2 regions of the Mesorhizobium sp. ES1-3 genome follow, and region 1 is predicted to be linked to the other one. Evidence: riboswitches for the same ligand, from Rfam matches in the RefSeq annotation. Region 1 holds a riboswitch; the other holds the start of a gene.
The links. A riboswitch is a leader RNA that binds a small molecule or an ion and turns the genes downstream of it on or off. The one in region 1 is predicted to bind S-adenosylmethionine.
Positions count from the first base shown of each region.

Region 2: it holds a riboswitch for S-adenosylmethionine, as region 1 does, so the genes downstream of both, metX (homoserine O-acetyltransferase MetX) here and LB536_RS15525 (O-succinylhomoserine sulfhydrylase) in region 1, are expected to answer to the same signal.

Region 1 covers NZ_JAIUGW010000010.1:8,951-12,342, forward strand. The annotation lists gene araD1 (AraD1 family protein) at 1-183, shown strand, start outside; gene LB536_RS15515 (hypothetical protein) at 417-686, shown strand; gene LB536_RS15520 (2'-deoxycytidine 5'-triphosphate deaminase) at 768-1,862, opposite strand; SAM riboswitch at 1,941-2,018, shown strand; gene LB536_RS15525 (O-succinylhomoserine sulfhydrylase) at 2,076-3,266, shown strand; gene LB536_RS15530 (ceramide glucosyltransferase) at 3,294-3,392, opposite strand, start outside.
Region 2 covers NZ_JAIUGW010000012.1:65,817-69,208, forward strand. The annotation lists gene metW (methionine biosynthesis protein MetW) at 1-307, opposite strand, end outside; gene metX (homoserine O-acetyltransferase MetX) at 363-1,532, opposite strand; SAM riboswitch at 1,652-1,729, opposite strand; gene hisC (histidinol-phosphate transaminase) at 1,867-2,976, shown strand; gene LB536_RS17785 (prephenate/arogenate dehydrogenase family protein) at 2,982-3,392, shown strand, end outside.

The DNA.
Region 1 (3,392 bases):
GCGTTCCGCCAGCCGGGCGACGTACATGTGCATATGTTCGGCACCGCGACGCTGTCCTTCGCCGACGGCATCAATACCGAGGCCGGCGACGTGTTCGAGATCGAGGCAGGGGATTTTGGTCTGCCGCTGCGCAACCCGCTGGAAATCGAAAAGCCGGTGAAGGTGGCGGTGAAGGCGCTGTGACGCGCCAGACATCAGGACGTCATAGATGGTCCTATGACAGGCTTTGACATATGGTCTTGAGGTATTTGCCAGGCGCCGTACGAAGCCTTGGCTTCGTGCTCTTGCTCGCGCACGCGTCGTCCGTGGCTTATGGAGCCGCGCAGTGCAGTCCCAAATCCTATGGCGAAGCACTCGGGCTTATGAAGAACCGGCTTCTGACGTCCGGTTACTCAAGTCCTCAGGTCGAATTTCTGATGCAAAACGCTGACCAGCGAATGTCCACGCTTGGCGGTGCGAAACTGAACGAGGCGGCCAAGCCATGCGGGATAGACTCAGCCCGAGCCCATGTCCTCGGCTGCCTGGACAAAGTCCTGTTCCCCTTGGAAGGATCAAAGGCTTCGCTTGACGCTGCAAGGCAGAAACGCATCTGGGGTAAAACGCAACTCGCACGGCGCGAACTGCTGTTCATCGGCAGCTTCAATGCGTGTCTCGGCACTGCGAGAAAGCGCATGTTTCACGGCTAGAATAGTCAAACGTCAAACGGATGCTGAACTCGTCGGCTGGAGAGGTCGGCTAAAGCTCTGCATGGCCTCATGGCGTCAGGATCAGCGCGCGGCGCGGAAATGCTTGGACAGCTTCAGGCCTTGCGCCTGGTAGTTGGAGCCCAGGTCGGTTCCGTAGAGCGCCTGCGGCCGCTTCAGCATGTGCTCGTAGACCAGCCGGCCGACGATCTGGCCATGATCGAGGATGAACGGCACTTCGTGGCTGCGCACTTCGAGCACCGCCCGACTGCCGGTGCCGCCGGCCGCCGAATGGCCGAACCCCGGATCGAAAAAACCGGCATAGTGGACACGGAACTCGCCGACCAGCGGATCGAAGGGCGTCATCTCGGCGGCGTAGAGCGGCGGCACATGCACCGCCTCCTGGCTGACGAGGATGTAGAACTCGTCGGGATCGAGCACCAGTTCGCCGGCGCCGCTCTTGTGGATCGGCTCCCAGAAGTCGACGACATCCTGGGCGGCACGCTTGTCGACATCGATGAGGCCAGTGTGGTGCTTGCCGCGATAGCCGACCAGCCCATCCTTGTCGCCGTTGAGATCGATCGACAGCGCGATGCCGCCGCCCGAAATGTTCGGCGGCTCGGTGGCGACCAGCATCTCGGCGCGGTGCAATTCATGCAGTTCGGCTTCCGAAAGCAGCGCGTTGCCGGTTCGAAAACGGATTTGAGACAGGCGCGAACCGGTGCGCGCAATGATCGGGAAGGTGCGCGGGCTGACTTCGAGATAGAGCGGACCCTGATAGCCAGCGGCGATCTTGTCGAACTCATGGCCCCGGTCGGTCATGACGCGGGTGAAGATGTCGAGCCGACCAGTCGAGCTCTTCGGATTGGCCGAGGCCGAAATGCCAGCCGGCAGGGCCAGGCTCTCGAGCAGCGGCACAATATAGACGCAGCCGGTTTCGAGAACCGCGCCTTCGGTCAGACTGATCTCGTGCAGCTGCAGCCGATCGAGCTTTTCCGAGACCTTGTGGTTGGGACCGGGCAGGAACGAGGCCCGCACCCGCCAGGCCTTTTCACCCAATCTGAGATCAAGACTGGCCGGCTGGATCTGATCGGCATCGAGCGCACGCGGCGACTTCAGCGCGCCGGACTGGAACAGCGCCGAAATGTCCTGATCGGGAAGAATGCCTGTCTGCCGCAAAGTCTGGCTCCTGGGCCTTTGATACAAACCTCTTAATGAAGCCGGCAATTGACGCAAGCGTGGCGCGGGTCTAAAGGGTCGTTATCCCGTGGTGATTTGGCCGGTCGGCTTGCAGCCACGTTAAACAAGTCGCTAAAGGACCGTCGGGCCGCAAGGCCGTATGGACCGGTTGCGACTTTTTCGCGGCCGGTTTTTTTGTGTTTGGATAGGACGATGACGAGCAAGACGCGCAATTGGAAGCCTCAAACCGCACTCGTGCATGGCGGAACCCTGCGTTCCCAATTCGGCGAAACCTCCGAGGCGATGTACCTGACCCAAGGCTATGTCTACAAGACCGCCGAGGCGGCGGAAGCCCGCTTCAAGGGCGAAGAGCCTGGCTTCATCTATTCGCGTTACGCCAACCCGACCGTCGACATGTTCGAAAAGCGCATGTGCGCTCTCGAAGGCGCCGAGGACGCGCGCGCCACGGCGTCGGGCATGGCTGCGGTGACGGCGGCCCTTCTGTGCAGCGTCAAGGCCGGCGACCATATCGTGGCGGCGCGCGCGCTGTTCGGTTCCTGCCGCTGGGTGGTCGAGACGCTGGCGCCGCGCTATGGCATCGAGGCGACTTTGGTCGACGGCACCGATATCGCCAACTGGGAAAAGGCGGTCAGGCCGAACACCAAGCTGTTCTTCCTGGAAAGCCCCACCAACCCGACGCTGGAAGTCGTCGACATCGCCGCCGTCGCTTCGCTTGCCAATTCGATCGGCGCGAGGCTTGTCGTCGACAATGTCTTCGCCACGCCGCTACAGCAAAAGCCGTTGCAGCTTGGTGCGCACATCGTCGTCTACTCGGCCACCAAGCACATCGACGGCCAGGGTCGCTGCCTGGGCGGCGTCATCCTTTCGGACAAGAAGTGGATCGACGAAAATCTGCACGACTACTTCCGCCACACCGGCCCCAGCCTGTCGCCGTTCAATGCCTGGACCTTGCTGAAGGGTCTCGAGACGCTGCCGCTGCGCGTGCGCCAGCAGACGGAAAGTGCCGGCAGGATCGCCGACTTCCTGGCCGAGCAGCCGCAGATCGCCCGCGTCATCTATCCGGGCCGCGCCGACCACCCGCAGGCCGCCATCGTCAAGAAGCAGATGTCGGGCGGCTCGACGCTGATCTGCCTTGACGTCAAGGGCGGCAAGCCGGCGGCCTTCGCCCTGCAGAACGCCCTCGACATCGTGCTGATCTCGAACAATCTCGGCGATGCCAAGAGCCTGATCACCCATCCGGCGACGACGACGCACAAGAACCTGAGCGACGAGGCCCGCGCCGAACTTGGCATCGGGCCTGGCACGCTCAGGCTGTCTGTCGGCCTGGAGGACGCCGACGACCTGCTGGAAGACATCGCGCAGGCGCTGAAGGCGGCCAAATAGGCTGTTCAGGAGCGTCGTCCGCGGCGATCAGGCGCGCGACGGCGTCTCCTCCAGTTCGGCTGCCTTGGTGCGGATGGTCATGGCGTTGCCGCGCCAGTCGACGGCGCCGCCGAGCCAGCCGCGCGC
Region 2 (3,392 bases), on a different contig from region 1:
CGAGCACCAGTTTGGGATTGCGGGTGGCCTGCAGGGTCTGCGACAGGACGACGAAGTCGAAACCCTTGTCGGGATAGAATTCGAGATCCTTGTCGGCATCGCCCTGTATGACCGAGAGCCCGCGCGCCACGCATTCATTGACGCCGCGCTGCGACAACTCGAGCCCGCGGCCGTCGACCTGCTTGGTCTCCTGCAGCAATTCGAGCAGCGAGCCGTCGCCGGAGCCGACGTCGAGCACGCGCGATTGCGGCGGGATGAGATTGGCGATGACCTCGAGGTCGACGCGCTGGCTGCCGTTGACGCTCATGGCTTCGCCTCCTGTTTGGCACATGACCGTCTGAAAAGTCTGCAACTTTTCGGGGTCATGCGCCGAGCCCCCTGGCGCGCGCGGCCGAGCCGACGAAGCCGTTGATGGCGGCAAACAGTTCCGGCTCGTCCAGCAGGAAGGCGTCGTGGCCGCGATCGGTCTCGATCTCGACGAAGGACACCGAGGCGCCGGCGGCGTTGAGCGCGTGCACGATCGAGCGGCTCTCTTCGGTCGGAAACAGCCAGTCCGACGTGAAGGACACCAGGCAGAAGCGGGTTTTGGTGCCGGCAAAGGCGTCCGCCAGCCGGCCGCCATGGTCGGCGGCAAGGTCGAAATAATCCATCGACCGGGTCATGTAGAGGTAGGAGTTGGCGTCGAAACGGTCGACGAAGGTCATGCCCTGGTGGCGCAGATAGCTCTCGATCTGGAAATCGGCATCGAAGCCGAAGGTCAGCGCTTCGCGGTCCTGCAGGTTGCGGCCGAATTTGCGGTGCAGGGCGGCCTCCGACAGATAGGTGATGTGGGCGGCCATGCGGGCCACCGCCAGCCCCTTTTCCGGGCGCTTGCCGTGCTCGAAATATTTGCCGCCATGCCAGTCCGGATCGGCCATCACGGCCTGCCGCCCGACTTCGTGGAAGGCGATGTTCTGTGACGAATGGCGCGCGCCGGTGGCGATCGGCAGCGCCGAGAACACGCGCTCGGGATAGCTCGACGCCCATTGCAGCACCTGCATGCCGCCCATCGAACCGCCCAGCACGCAGAACAACTTCTCGATGCCGAAATGGTCGACCAGCATGTGCTGCGCACGCACCATGTCGCGGATGGTGATCACCGGAAGGTCGAGCCCATAGGGCTTTCCCGTGGCGGGATTGGTCGATGCCGGCCCGGTGGAACCAAGACAGCCGCCGATGACGTTGGAGCAGATGACGAAGAAACGGCTGGTATCGATGATCTTGCCGGGGCCGATCAGCACTTCCCACCAGCCCGGCTTGCCGGTCACCGGATTGGTGCTGGCGACATGCTGGTCGCCAGTCAGCGCATGGCAGACGAGGATGGCATTGGAACGGGCGTCGTTCAGCGTGCCATAGGTCTGGTAGGCGATCTGGAATGGCGACAGCAGCGTGCCGGCATCGAGCTTGAGCGGCTTGTCGGGCCCGAAACGCAACACCGGGCTCGACGGTTGGTCGGCCTCGTTGTTGGTCTTTCCTGCACGCAGAGCAGCCATCACGTCTCTCTTGCTGCACCGTGCTTTTGCGGAAATCGCTGCCGATCTCCGCGCCGCCGATGCGTTCGTCCGGCCGGTCGCGGACAACAAAAAACCGGCATTGCCTTCGCAAAGCCGGTTACGTCACGCAAACGGCCCTTTAGCGAATTGTTTAACGTGGCTGCAAGCCGACCGGCCAAATCACCACGGAACTGTCACCGTCCTTCTAGAACTCGTCCGCCTCGCCGTCAATGGCGGCCGCTGGCACCACTGCCGCCCCTCGACATTGCCTGCCGCGGCTTGTATTTCCGCAGCGGCTTCCGGATGGAGGCATTTTTGACGGATTTTGCAAGATATGAACCAGACACTCGATCAGGCACGTCCAACCCCGCGCGCGGGCATCATGGACATAGACGCCTACGTGCCCGGCAAGAGCACGGCGCCCGCCGGTGTCGCCAAGGTCTACAAGCTGTCGTCGAACGAGAATCCGCTGGGGCCCTCGCCGAAGGCGATCGAGGCCGCGCGCGAAGTCGCCGGCAAACTCGACATCTATCCCGACGGCACCGCCAGGCGGTTGCGCGAGGCGATCGCCGAGGTGCATGGCCTCAACGCGCAGAACATCATCTGCTCGAACGGTTCCGACGAGATCCTCGGCCTGCTGGCGCAGACCTATCTCGCACCGGGCGACGAGGCCATGTTCACCGAACACGCCTTCATGGTCTACAAGATCTACATCCAGTCGGCGGGCGCCACGCCGGTCGTGGTCAAGGAGACCGACGAGCGCGCCGACATCGATGCGATGCTGGCAGCCGTGACGCCGCGCACGAAAATCGTGTTCCTGGCCAATCCCAACAACCCGACCGGCACCTATGTGCCATTCCAGGAGGTGCGTCGTCTGCATGCCGGACTGCCGAAAAACGTGCTTCTGGTGCTCGACGCGGCCTATGCCGAATATGTCCGCCGCAACGACTATGAAGCCGGCATAGAACTTGTTGGCAGCGCCGAGAACGTGGTGATGACCCGCACCTTCTCCAAGATCGGCCTTGGCGGCGCGCGCATCGGCTGGATGTATGGTCCGATGCACATCGTCGACGCGATCAACCGCGTGCGCGGTCCCTTCAACGTCAATGCGACGGCGATCGAAGCCGGCATCGCCGCGATCCGCGACCGCGCCCATGTCGAGCGCAGCGTGGCGCATAACGAGACCTGGCTCACCTGGCTGAGCCAGGAGATGACCGGGCTCGGGCTGCGCGTGACACCCAGCGTCGGCAATTTCCTGCTCATCCATTTTCCCGACGACCAAAAGCATTCCGCAGCGGCTGCTGATGAGTATTTGACCGCGCGCGGCTATATTCTGCGGCGCGTTTCAGGCTACGGCTTTCCCAACGCGCTGCGCATGACCGTCGGCACCGAAGAGGCCAATCGCGGCGTTGTCGCCGCGCTCACGACATTTCTGAAAAGCTAGAAGCCATGACATCACCGATGTTCGAAAAGATCGCGCTGGTCGGCATTGGCCTGATCGGCTCGTCGCTCGCCCGCGTCATCCGCCGCGAGGGTTTGGCTCGCCATGTCGCCATCTCGACCCGCAGCGCGGCCACACTCAAGCGAGCCGAGGAACTGGGCCTCGGCGATTTCTACACCACGGATGCCAGGGAAGCGGTGCGTGATGCCGATCTGATCATCGTCTCGGTGCCGGTCGGTTCGTCCGGCGCGGTGGCGCAGGAAATCGCGCCGGCGCTGAAAAAAGGGGCGATCCTCACCGATGTCGGTTCGACCAAGGCCTCGGTCATCGCGCAGATGCAGCCGCATGTGCCTGATGGCGTGCATTTCATTCCCGGCCATCCGCTGGCGGGCACCGAAAAATCCGGCCCGGACGCCGGC